Regions from separate parts of the Shinella zoogloeoides genome, predicted to be linked through region 1. Evidence: riboswitches for the same ligand, from Rfam matches in the RefSeq annotation. Region 1 holds a riboswitch; each other region holds the start of a gene.

Region 1 (4,190 bases):
TCAGCGGGTTGAAGCGCGGCCGGCCCTTCATTTCATAGATGCGGGTGATCGCCAGCGGATTGGTGGCGTCGGCGGCAAGGCCGTAGACGGTTTCGGTGGGAATGGCGACCGGCACGCCGCGGCCGAGGGTCTTCGCGGCCCGCGCCAGCGCCGCCTCCGCATCCATGCGCGTATCAACGATCTCAGCCATGCCGTCCTTCCGTCTTTCCGGCTTCCATACAGGGCTTTGCCGGCAAATGCCAAGGGCCGCCCGCTTGCCTAAAATTCGAGCGACCGGATTAGACCCACCGAAAGAGCGGCCTGCTAGGAGAGGTTGAACATCCCGCACACAGGTCTCCATTGATGGCGCACAAGAAATCCTCGACGACCGACATCGCCCTGCGGATCGCGACGGCGATGAAGCAGATGGGCATCGACGGCCTGCCGCGCAACTACGAACTGGTCTACGAGGCCTATGCCGGCGGCAATCCGGAGCTGGTGCGCGACTTCATCGCGCTCGGCAAGTACAAGACGCAGGCCGCCCTCGACGAGCTTGGCCGCAAGTACCTGCCGCACCAGCACGAGGCGAGCGTGCTGCAGCGCTCGGCGGGCGCGATCAGCAGCGAGATGAGCAATTTCATGGACCTGCTCAGCCAGGAGCGCTCCTCGCTCAACGATTACGGCCGCCTGATCGGCGAGGCCTCGCAGGTCATCCGCGAGGCCGGCGGCGCGCTCGGCAGCTCGCTCGAAGCCCTGCAGCGGGCGACGGAACTGCGCGTCAGCCACACGGCGGAAATGGCGGAAAAGGTTGCCGCGCAATCGGCCGCGATGGAGGGCATCCAGAAGGAGATGGCGGAATTCGAGGCGACGAAATTCATCGATCCGCCGACGAAGCTCGGCAACCGTCGCGCCTTCAACAAGGCGCTCGCCCGCGTCTACGCCAATCCGGACCTGCCGATGCTGTGCGGCGTGGCCGTCGCCGAGATCGATGCCGAGCGCCGTTTTTCGCCCGGGCAGATCGAGGCGCTGTCCGACCACCTCGTGAGCTTCTACGGCGGCCTCATCCGCCAGGCCTTTCCGGCAAGCGACCTTGCCGTCCGCTTCGATGGCCTGCGCTTCGGCTTCCTCTTCCACACATCGGACGAGAGCGAGGTGACGCGGCTGATCGATCTCCTGCGCGCCGCCTTCCAGACGATGGCGCTGCGCGATCCGCGCACCGGCCGCAATCTCGGCCACCTGACGCTTTCGGCCGGGGTCTGCATGTCGGATCGCGCCGACAGCGCGCTCGACCTTGCCTCGGCCTGCGAGCGCGCGCTTGCCGAAGCCAGGGCAGGGGGAGGAGACGGGGTGGTCGTCTACGGCCGCGGCGACGAGGTGCCGGCGGGCAAGGAATGGATGCTCTACCGGGCCTGACCGGCGGTCACAGCGCGCGGATGATCTTGCGCAGCGCCTCGTTGCGGGCGCCGAGCATCAGCACGTTCTTCATGGCGAGCTTCGGATCGTCGGTGCGGAAGATGACGCCGTTGCCGCGCACCTTGCGGTCGATCTTGAGGCGGCCTTCCTCCTCCGTCGGCGCGATGGCGACGGCGAAATACATGCGCCCGGGCTTCTTGGAAATGCCGGCGAAGAACTGCTCGTCGTCGCCGATCTCGGCGAGGAAATTGGCCATGTAGAAGGCCCATTGCACGTTCTCGAATTCCGCGAAGCGGGATTTGGCCACCGTGATGTGGCAATAGCCGAGATGCGGCGTTTCGGCCAGCGTGCGGTGGAAGATCAGCTTCGGGAACTGGATGGACTGGTGGAAGCCGTTGATGCGGTCATGGGTGACGCTGCCGGCCCGTTCCAGCTTGCGGCCGGTGCGCTCGGCAACCTCCTGGTGGCTGAGATAGCGCTTCTCCGTCGGGCTCCAGCCGAAACTGCGGTCGATGCGGCCGGTGCGCAGGAATTCGGTGTGCACGGCGGCTTTCGGCGGGTTCGCGCGCTTGAAGGCGACGGCATCGTAATATCGGAATTTCGTCTGCTGCACGCCCCGTACTCCATGCTCGCGCCCGGCCCCGCGTCCGGATTGCCGGAAAGTTTATGGAAACGTCGTTAAGCATTCCTTTCCGCCTGCGTCCCCATTCCTGCGGGTCAGGCTTTGTGGTCGCAATATGACAACAGTCGTCCCGTCGAATACATCATGCCGAAGGCGTGGGCGGTCTGCCGAAAAAGAATGCATATCGCCTTGATATGTAAGAAAAGTACAGATGCAAGGTGTTGCTCTTCTGTCGTATTTGACTGTCGTCAAATCATGACGGCGTGTCGCTTTTCGACATGCTGTCGGAGAAGTCTTGCGCTTAGATAAGGACACTCAAGGTGCCGCTCTCGAAAGAGGGCGGAGAATTGGGAAGCCGGTTGAAATCCGGCGCTGCCCCCGCAACGGTGTTGGAGAAGACGCGGCAAAAGCCACTGGACCCAAGGGTCTGGGAAGGCGCTGCGATGGTCCGAAGGGACGCTCCTCAGCCCGGAAACCAGCCTGGAGTATCGATCGTGACTGGCTGCGGCGGGCGGCCGGGAAGCGTGCAACCGGTGCGCCTGCCGCCCGAATGCCGTCTCCTTCCGTGCGCTTCATCCGCAATCTGGATATTTCGAGGACACCGGCATGGACATCAGAAGCGACGTGCTCCGCAAGCTCAAGAACCGGCGCGACGGCTACAGCCTCGAGCAGGCCTTCTACATCGACCCCGATCACTACAAGCTCGACCTGGAGACGATCTGGTATCGCGACTGGCTGTTCATCGGCCATGATTGCGAAATCCCGAAAGCCGGCAACTATTTCACCGTGCAGGTCGGCGACTATCCGGTCGTCATCACCCGCGACCGCTCGGGCATGGTGCGCGCGCTGCACAATTCCTGCCGCCACCGCGGCTCGCGCGTCTGCACCCAGCACAAGGGCTCGTCCGCCAAGCTCGTCTGTCCCTACCACCAGTGGACCTACGAACTCGACGGCTCGCTGCTCTTCGCCCGCCACATGGCGGAGGATTTCGACAGGACGCAGCACAGCCTGAAGCAGATCAACTGCCAGACCGTCGGCGGCTACATCTTCATCTGCCTTGCTGACGAGGCGCCGGATTTTGCGCCCTTCCGCGCCCTGGTCGAGCCCTATCTCGCCCGCCACCGCCTCGGCGAAACCAAGGTCGCCTTCGAAAGCACGATCATCGAGAAGGGCAACTGGAAGCTCGTCTGGGAGAACAACCGCGAGTGCTACCACTGCGCCGCCAACCATCCGGAACTCTGCCGCACCTATCCGGAAGCGCCGAGCGCGACCGGCGTGCAGGGCGCCAAGGATGATCCCGTCATCGCCGAGCATTGGGCGCGTTGCGAGGCCCAGGGCTTGCCGAGCGAATTCAGGATCTCGCCGACCGGCCAGTTCCGCGCCGCGCGCATGCCGCTCATCCAGGATGCCGAGAGCTACACCATGTCCGGCGCGCGCGCCGTCCAGCGACCACTCTCCAACGACGTGCTGGAGAGCCATATCGGCACGCTGCTGCTCTTCCATTATCCGTCGACGTGGAACCACGTTCTCGCCGACCACGCCATCACCTTCCGCGTGCTGCCGCTCGGCCCTGAACTGACGCAGGTCACCACCAAATGGCTGGTCAGCAAGGATGCGGTGGAAGGCGTCGATTACCGTCTCGACGAGCTCACCCATGTCTGGACCGAGACCAACGACCAGGATCGCCGGATCGTCGAGGAAAACGCCTTCGGCATCCGCTCGCCCGCCTACCAGCCAGGCCCCTATTCGCCGGAGGACGAGGGCGGCGTCATGCAGTTCGTCGAATGGTACTGCAACTTCATGATCGAGCGGCTCGACGGCGCCAAGAAGCCGCTTTCGCGGGTGGCATGAGATGACCGCCGCCAGCCACTTCCGTCACTTCGATGGACTCCAGCCATGGAACGATCGCCAGCACTTGCTGGAATGCACCGCCGTGACGGTGGAGACGGCCGACGTGATGACCTTCACCTTCCGCTCGGATCGCGACAACTGGTTCCGGTACCTGCCGGGCCAGTTCGTCACGCTGGAGCTGCCGGTGTCGGAAGACGAGCCGGTCATGCGCACCTACACGCTCTCCTCGACGCCCTCGCGTCCCTTCTCCGTCGCCGTCACGGTGAAGGCGCAGAAGAGTTCGATCGGCACGCGCTGGATGTTCGACAACCTGCGTCCCGGCATG
Region 2 (4,190 bases), on a different replicon from region 1:
GGCCTGCGGCTTGCGGATGCCGGCCAGCAGCGACATCAGGCTGGTCTTGCCGGAACCGTTCGGGCCGATGATGCCGAGGAATTCGCCGGGGCGCACGTCGAGCGACACATCCGACAGGATCGTCGTGCCGCCGGCCGACCAGTGGAGACCCGTTGCCAGAAGCGTCATCGCGCCGTTCTCCTCTGGCTGAGGATGAGTGCGAAGGCCGGTGCGCCGAACAGCGCCGTGATGACGCCGATCGGAAGCACCTGGCCCGGGATGATGACGCGCGACAGGACGTCCGCGGCGATCATGAAGATGGCGCCGATCAGGGCGGAAGCGGGCAGCAGGAGCCCATGCCGGACGCCGACCACCATGCGCGCGGCATGGGGAATGACGAGGCCGACGAAGCCGATCGAGCCGACGATGGAGACCATGGTCGCGGTCATCAGCGCGGAGATGGCGATCAGCACGACATAGACGCGGCGCACCGGGATGCCGAGCGAGGCGGCCGATTCCGCGCCGAAGGTGAAGGCATCGAGCGCGCGCGCATGCCAGAGGCAGACGATGAGGCCGGCGATTGCGACGGGAAGCGCCAGCCAGACATCCGGCCAGCGCACGCCGGAGAGATTGCCGAGCAGCCAGAACATGATGCCGCGCGCCTGTTCCGCGCTCGCCGCCTTGGTGACGATGAAGGAGGTGAGCGCGTTGAAGAGCTGCGAGCCCGCGATGCCGGCAAGGATGATCGCGCCCGTTCCCCGCCCCGCGCGGACGGCAAGCGCGCTGACGAGGCCGAAAGCGACCAGCGCGCCGACGAACGCCCCGGCAGGCAGCGTCAGCGCGCCGGCCCCGACGCCGAGGATCGCGACGCTGACCGCGCCCGTAGAGGCGCCTGCCGAGATGCCGAGGATATAGGGATCGGCGAGCGCATTGCGCAGGAGCGATTGCAGCACGACGCCGCACAGCGCGAGCGCGGAGCCGCAGCAGGCCGCCACCACCGCCCGGCTCAGCCGGTAGTTCCAGATGATGCCCTCGTCGATGGGCTCCAGCGGATAGCCGGCATGCCAGAGGCGGTTGGCCACCGTCTTTCCCACCACGTCGAGCGGTATCGCCGTCTCGCCCACTGCCGCTCCGATGCCGAGCGCGAAAAGCAGCAGCACGAGCGCCGCGGAAGCGGCGCCCGTGCGGAGCAGAAGGGGGTGATCGGCGGTCACTTTGCGAGGCCAGCCTTCTCGATCGCATCGGCAAGAAGCTCGATGCCCTCGATCGTGCGGATCGTCGGGTTCATCGCCTGCGCGTCCATGTCGAAGACATGGCCGTTCGTGACGGCCGGCATCAGGCTTGCGACCGGGTCGGTCTTCAGGAAGTCGAGCTTGGCTTCGAGGCTGTCGAGCGGATAGCGGCGGCGTTCCATCGAGCCGGCGACGATCATCGTCGGGGACGCCTTGGCGATGGTCTCCCAGCCGACGGTCGGCCATTCGTCGTCGGTCTTGATGATGTTCTCGATGCCGAGCGCCGACATGATGTAGCCCGGCGCGCCGTTCTTTCCGGCGACATAGGGATCGGCATCGGCGGCGCTGGAGAACCAGAAGACGGCCGAAAGCTTGCCGCCGGCAGCGGCAACCTTCGTCCGGGCCGCCTCCTCGCGCTTTTTCAGCGCCGCGACGACCTCTTCGCCCTTTTCCTTGACGTTGTAGATCGCGGCCAGCTCGCGGACCTCCTGATAGACGAGCTCCATGGTGAAGACCTGGTGGCGCACGCCATCGCTTGCCGCGCTGTTCTCCTTGCCGACGCAATCGGACGGCGAGGTATAGACGGGGATGCCGAGTTCCTCGAACTGCTCGGGCTTGGCGACGACGCCTTCCGGCCCGATCTGCCACTGGAACTGCACGGTGACGATATCGGGGTTCTTGGCGAGCACGCTTTCGAAGCTCGGCTCGTTGTCGGCGAGGCGGTCGATCTTGGCGTTGACCTCCTCATAGCCCTTGAGCACCGGCCCGACCCAGAGGGCCGTGCCCACGACCTTGTCGGCAAGGCCGAGCATATAGAGGATTTCGGTGGAGCTCTGGCCGATCGAAACGGTCTGCGTCGGCGCCTTCTGGAAGGTGACCGGGCGGCCGCAATTTTCGAATGTCAGCGGATACTGCGTCTCGGCGGCCTGGGCCGCGCCGGCTGCAAGAAGGGCGGCGGCGCCGGCAAGAGCGGAAAGGAAGGATGCGGCGCGAGTGGCCGCGGGGAACATGGTCATGGATTTCTCCCGGAAAGATGAAAGCGTGCGGGCTCAGGCGACAGGCCGCGAAGGGCCAGGCGCGTTCGGTCGGGAGAAAACGAAGGGAAGCCTGCCGTAGGCGGCAGCCGGAATCGTCATGGCGTCTCCTGTTCCGGGCATCCCCGCCCGTGACTGGGATTGTTGCTCTGACGGCAGGTCTCCTGGCTCACGGATATCTGCGACCTGTCTGCCTTCCCGCGGAAACCGCAGTGGCATGACGCCGAACGCGTCCAAGGACAGGCGGCAATCCGCCTACAGTTGCGGGGGCAGCCACGGAATGGGTCCCTGTTGGGTCGTCCGCACCGTGTTCCCTATTAATCCCCTGGGAGTCATCCTTCAGGGAACCGTCGGCCCATCCTTAGTCCGCGCCGCGCGGCAGCGTCAAGGCAGGGATGGCGATCAGGTCTCGAAATCGCCGAAGACGTCCTGCAGGCGCGTCAGCGTATCGACGCGCTCACTGACGGCGTCCCCCATGACGACGATGACATTGCTGAGCATCAGGTCCATGACGGCCGTCATGGTGGCGGCGCCGTCCCAGAGCGGGCCGTGCGAGCCGGGCACGATCAGGCAGATGTCGGAGACTTCGGGTCCCCAGGGGCAGAATTCGTCGGTCAGCAGCACGACCTTGACGCCGGCGCGCCGCGCCTCCAGCGCCAGCGGCCGGGCCTTTGCGGCGAAGCGGCGCACATCGTGCAGGAACAGCAGACGCCCGTCGACGGAGCCGTCGAGAAGCTCGGCATAGGTGCCGTTGAGGCCATCGACGAACTGCACGCGCGGGCGGGTGTAGGAAAGCTGGCTGGCGAAATACTGCGCGATGCCGCGCACGTTCTGGTATGCGGCGACATAGACTTCGCTTGCCCCGATCAGCGCGTCGATCGTCTGCTGCCATTCGGGCGCATTGGTGATGGCGTAGATTTGGCCGAGATTGTCGATCTGCTGCTGGATGAGGCCGGCGAGCAGCTTGCCTTCCTTGCGGTCCTGCTCCAGCCGATCGACCTGGCCCTTGACCTGCCAGGCGGGATTGGAACTGCCGTGGCGCAACTCGTTCTTCAATTCGTCGAGGCCGTCGAAGCCCATGCGGCGCAGATACCGGCCGATGGTCATCGGCGAGAGCTGGAGCCGCTGGGCGATGGAGCGCGCCGTCTCGAAGGGAAGCTCGGCGAGGTTGCGCTCGATGTAATGGGCGATCAGCTTGTCGGATTTCGACCGCCGGAGGTCGTCGGACTGAACGAGCTTCACAATGCGTTTCGACACGTCGCCCCTCTCTTCAAGCTCCCGCCCGTCCGGAGACGGGCGGGGATCAACCGCGCTCACACCGCGCTCACTGGGCCGTCTTGACCCGCGTCCACACGCGGTCCACCTGACGCAGCGCCGGACCCAGATCCTCGAATATCTGGAGACGCGCCATCGTCTCGGCCGGCGGGTTGATTTCCTTGCTATTCTTGATCTTTTCGACGGTCAATTCCCGCGCCGGCACATTGGCCGTGCCGTTGGTCTGCTGCGAGACGTTGAGGGCGACGATTTCCGGACGCGTATAGAACTGGAGGAACTTGATGGCGTTCTCCTTGTTCGGCGCGCTCTTCAGCACGCAGATGTCCTCCTGGTACATGGTCGCGCCCTCCTCGGGGATCACGTAGCCGAGGTCCTTCTCGTTGCCGAAGACGTCGATCATGGCGCCGACGAAGGCGTGGCCGGCGGCTACGTCGCCCGCCTGCACCATAGGCCGTTCGTCATAGGTGAAGGCCGCGATGTCGGGTTTCATGGCGATGATCGTATCGGCGGCCTGCTGGAGTTCGGCCGGATCGGTCGAGTTGATCTTGTGGCCGTTGAGGATGAGGCCGACGGCCAGCACTTCGCGCATGTCGTCGAGCAGGGTGAACTTCAGCCCCTTGGCCTTGACCGTCTCGATCAGGTCCTTCCAGCCGGTGATGTCCTTGCCGAG
Region 3 (4,190 bases), 990 kb from region 1:
GTCGGCAAAGCGGCCGGCGGCGACGGCGGCACTGTCGACCACAGTGATGACACCGTCGACCGTCACCTGGGTCTTGATCTCCGGCCAGTTGAAGGCGGCGACGAGCGGCTGCGGCAGGGCAAGGCCGGAGGTCTCGATGACGATATGGTCCGGACGGTTCTCGCGTTCCAGCAGCTTCGCCATGGTCGGGATGAAGTCGTCGGCGACGGTGCAGCAGATGCAGCCGTTGGTGAGCTCGATGATATCGTCCTCAGTGCAGGCTTCCGCGCCGCAGCCCTTCAGCACGTCGCCGTCGACGCCGAGATCGCCGAACTCGTTGATGATGAGCGCGATGCGCTTTCCACCGGCATTCTGCAGGAGGTTGCGGATCATCGTCGTCTTGCCCGCGCCGAGGAAGCCGGTGATGACGGTGGCGGGGATCTTCTGTTGCAGCATTGGCTCAACCCTTCATTTTCAGCGGCAGTCCGGCCGCGACGAAATAGACTTCTGGCACGAGGGCGGCCACCTGCTGGTGGAGCCGCCCGGCATGGTCGCGGAATTCGCGTGCCATGCGGTTTTCCGGCACGATGCCGAGGCCGACCTCGTTCGACACGAAGACCAGCCGGCCGGGCGCGGTTCTTATGGCCTCGAGGAGACCGGCGAATTCGGCAGCGATGTCCCGCTCCTCCAGCATCAGGTTGGTGAGCCAGAGCGTCAGGCAATCGATGAGGACCGCACGGTCCTTGCGCGTCACATCGGCAATGCGCGCGGCGAGCGCAAGCGGCTCCTCGTGCGTTTCCCAGCCTTTTCCGCGGTCTTCCCGATGCTTTGCGATGCGCGCGCGCATCTCGTCATCCCACGCGCGGCCGGTGGCGATATAATGACGCGAGAGGCCGGTCTCGGCGACCAGCCTCTCGGCAAAAGCGGATTTTCCGGAACGCGCACCGCCCAGAACCAGGACGGCTCCGGGCGATGTCACTGTCATATCAGGCCGCCTTGGCGATCTTCTCGTTGGCAAAACCCAGCGAAAGGCCGAGCACGATCCAGAAGAACAGCGTCGTTGCTAGCGCGGCGACGGCGAATTCCGCACCGAGAACGGCCGGAACGTTGCTGGAAATGTCGCCCGGCTGCGGCGCGCCGTAGACCTGCGGCGCCGCAATCAGCACGAGGCCGGCGATCTTGGCGACGATGTTCTGCTTGAGGAACAGCAGGTAGAGACCCGCCGCCGAGAGAATGACGGTCGCGATCCACCAGACCTGGCGGTCGCCGAGATCGGCTGCCGGGAAACCCGGAAGTTCCGGCGGCAGGCCGATGGCCGGCAGCATGTGCACGGCAAGCCAGCCGGCAGCGCCCCAGAGCGCACCGTTCGCGACCGTGATCGGATGGCCGGAGACGAGGCTGAAGCCTGCGAGCAGCAGCGCAAAGCCGGTACCCGTCACGAGGTTTGCCAGCAGCGTGCCGGAGAACCGGCTCATGCCGAACATGATGCCGCCCTCCTCGTGCTCCTCGCCCTCATGGGCATAGGCGACGGAAACGGGCGACAGGTAGGAGGCGACATCGAGAATGGCCGCGCCGAGCGAGGAATGCTCCTGTGTCTGGGCGGCGCCCTCGGTCGTCGGCGTGGTGCCGTCGGCGGCCGGCGCGGCTTCCTCGCCCTCGAACTCTTCGGCGTGCAGGATGAGCGGCACGACTCGCGCCTCCTGGGCGGCCGTCATGAGGACGCCGGAGAACAGCCCGGCCACCAGGGCGGCCAGGAGATAACGAACGATCATGTCAAAGCTCCTTAGTGGCAGGGAAAGCCGTAGGAGTGACGGGTATCGTGCGCCGTATCGTGCAGCACGGCCGAATTCGCAAGGCCGGCGCCGAACACGAGGAAGGCGCCGAGCAGCAGCGCGAAAACGCCGGCAACGAGGCGGTCGTTTGCGGAAAGGGTAACAGAAGACGTGGTAGAAACAGCCATGACAACCTCCGTGCAGGCGTTGGGGAAGCCCCTCCCCAGGTCGGGCGATATGCCCTCATTGTCTGGCAGGTCTCCTGGCTCGCGGCGTCCGGCGTTGTTCAACGCCTGCGGGTCACCCTCGCCTTCCCGGGCCCTAGCATCGCGAAAGACGGACGATTCGTAGAAAAAGAGGCGTCCAGCCTTGGCTTATCGCGATGCCACCCAGTGGCTTTTCCGGCCGGTCTTCGAGGCGCGGTCGCGGGCACCATTGCCTCGCTTGCACGCATGTCCTTCCGCCGGATAGGCGTCCCTCGCCACTCTACAGTCGCGGGGTCGGCCGTGATTGCAGCGCCCTGGTTGGGTCCGCCGCGTCACATTCCCATTTACTCCCCGATCCGTTTCCGGATCCGGGAACCATCCAATATCCCGATGATTATGCTTCCGGCCCTGACAAGTCAATTGACCGGCAGCGGCATCACCTGTGCTGAAACCGCCGTCCGGCCGTCGCAATTTCAATAGCCGGGAATGATCACCACGCCGCCGCGGTCGTTGTAATAGCCGTCGTCGCCGTAATACGGCTCGTCGTAATAACCGTCGACCGGCCCCTCCAGCACGTCGTAGTCCCGCTGCTGGTAGCGGCGCTGGCGCGGTTGCCGGGCTTCGGCATATCGCGCGGCCTGCCGCAGCGAGCGGAACTGCTGGCGCGACAGGTAGCCGTCGGCGCGGTAGCCGGAAGCCCCCTGCCAGGCAGAAATCGCCGCGCGGGTGCGCGGGCCGAAGACGCCGTCGGCGCCGTAGGTGTTGTAGCCGAGCACGCTCAGCCAGCGCTGTGCCTGGGCGCGGGTCGAACGGCCCAGATAGGCTTCGCGCGGATCGACGACGGGCTCTTCGACGACATTGCGCTCGGTCTCCACGGTCTCCTGCTTCGGCTGGACCTCCTGGCGGGCGGTGTTCGCCAATGCGGCAAGACGTTCGCGGGCATCCGCAACGAAGCGGCCGTCAGGATATTCGAAGATATAGGCGCGGAAAGCCTTTTCCGACCCTTCGAGCACGGCCTTCTGGAAGGCCTCTTCCTCGCGCTTGGCCGCATCCGCCTTCCCGGCGGCAAGGCCGCTCTCGTCCTTCTCGGCCTCGCGGGTCGCAGCCTGCCCGCCTTCGGCCGCCTTCTTCGCCGCCGCGGCTTCTGCCGCGCGCTTTTCCGCTTCCTTGGCAAGGCGGGCGGCTTCCGCGGCCTTGGCCTCGGCATCCGCGGCGGCCTTCGCCGCTTCGGCCTTCAGCCGCTCCACTTCGGCCGCCTTCTCCTCGGCAAGCTTGCGCGCGGCGGCGGCCTCCTGTTCGATCCGCGCCTTTTCGGCAGCGGCCGCCTTTTCCGTTTCTGCGCGCTTGGCCTCGGCTTCGCGGCGCGCGGTGGCTTCCTGCTCGGCGCGGGCCTTTTCAGCGGCGGCGGCTTCTTCCGCCTTCTTGCGGTCCGCCTCGGCTTTCAGGCGCGCGGCCTCTTCCGTCTTCGCCTTGTCGGCAGCCGCCTGGGCTTCGGCCTTCAGGCGCTCGGCCTCGGAGGCCTGCTCCTCGGCAAGCTTGCGGGCCTCAGCCTCTTTCTTCTCCGTTTCGGCCTTGAGCCGGGCGGCCTCTTCGGCACGCGCCTTTTCCGCTGCTGCGGCCTCGGCCTTCGCCTTTTCTTGGGCAGCCGCCTTTTCCTCGGCGAGCTTGCGGGCGGCAGCGGCTTCCTCCGCCTTCTTTGCCTCCGCTTCCGCCTTCACGCGCGCCGCTTCCGCCTCGGCCTTCGCCTTCTCTGCTTCGGCAGCCTTCTGTGCCTCTTCCGCCTTCCGGGCTTCCGCGGCCTTGCGGGCCGCTTCCTCGCTCCTGGTTTTTTCCGCCTCGGCAGCCTTCCTTGCGTCTTCCGCCTTCCTCGCCTCCTCCTCGGCCTTGGCCTTGGCCTTTTCGGCGGCGGCCGCCGCCTCGGCCTTGGCGGCCGTGTCGTCGGTGGAGGCTGGCCTGGTCTTCGCCGCGGCCTGGAGTTCGGCGATGCGCAGGCGCGCCATGGAGGCGAAGGTGCCGTTCGGATAGGCCTTCAGGTAGCCTTCATATTGCGCAAGGTCGCTGCCCGAGGAGACCTTCTGCCAGAGTGCGAACTCCTCTTCCCAGCGTTTTCCGGCACTGGTGGCTTCCTTGGCCGTCTGGGCGAAGGCCGCGGCCGGAAGGCCGGCGACGAGCGACAGCCCGACGAGGCTTGCCAGAACGAAACGTGCGAGAGGACCAGAACCCATATATTTCA

The links. Region 1 has a riboswitch for cobalamin ahead of Q9316_RS15455 (aromatic ring-hydroxylating oxygenase subunit alpha). Riboswitches for the same ligand answer to the same signal wherever they lie in the genome.
Region 2: it holds a riboswitch for cobalamin, as region 1 does, so the genes downstream of both, Q9316_RS21170 (ABC transporter substrate-binding protein) here and Q9316_RS15455 (aromatic ring-hydroxylating oxygenase subunit alpha) in region 1, are expected to answer to the same signal.
Region 3: it holds a riboswitch for cobalamin, as region 1 does, so the genes downstream of both, Q9316_RS10760 (CbtB domain-containing protein) here and Q9316_RS15455 (aromatic ring-hydroxylating oxygenase subunit alpha) in region 1, are expected to answer to the same signal.

What each region holds. Positions count from the first base shown of each region.
Region 1 covers NZ_CP132311.1:2,936,337-2,940,526, reverse strand. Annotated here, with positions in the region: gene Q9316_RS15470 (L-threonylcarbamoyladenylate synthase) at 1-190, opposite strand, end outside; gene Q9316_RS15465 (GGDEF domain-containing protein) at 343-1,392, shown strand; gene Q9316_RS15460 (DUF6656 family protein) at 1,400-2,005, opposite strand; cobalamin riboswitch at 2,316-2,512, shown strand; gene Q9316_RS15455 (aromatic ring-hydroxylating oxygenase subunit alpha) at 2,621-3,865, shown strand; gene Q9316_RS15450 (hybrid-cluster NAD(P)-dependent oxidoreductase) at 3,867-4,190, shown strand, end outside.
Region 2 covers NZ_CP132312.1:147,216-151,405, forward strand. Annotated here, with positions in the region: gene Q9316_RS21160 (ABC transporter ATP-binding protein) at 1-168, opposite strand, end outside; gene Q9316_RS21165 (FecCD family ABC transporter permease) at 165-1,193, opposite strand; gene Q9316_RS21170 (ABC transporter substrate-binding protein) at 1,190-2,227, opposite strand; cobalamin riboswitch at 2,383-2,612, opposite strand; gene Q9316_RS21175 (MurR/RpiR family transcriptional regulator) at 2,648-3,502, opposite strand; gene Q9316_RS21180 (polyamine ABC transporter substrate-binding protein) at 3,570-4,190, opposite strand, start outside.
Region 3 covers NZ_CP132311.1:1,949,388-1,953,577, forward strand. Annotated here, with positions in the region: gene cobW (cobalamin biosynthesis protein CobW) at 1-435, opposite strand, end outside; gene cobU (bifunctional adenosylcobinamide kinase/adenosylcobinamide-phosphate guanylyltransferase) at 440-964, opposite strand; gene Q9316_RS10755 (CbtA family protein) at 966-1,751, opposite strand; gene Q9316_RS10760 (CbtB domain-containing protein) at 1,763-1,939, opposite strand; cobalamin riboswitch at 1,987-2,352, opposite strand; gene Q9316_RS10765 (peptidoglycan-binding domain-containing protein) at 2,431-4,182, opposite strand.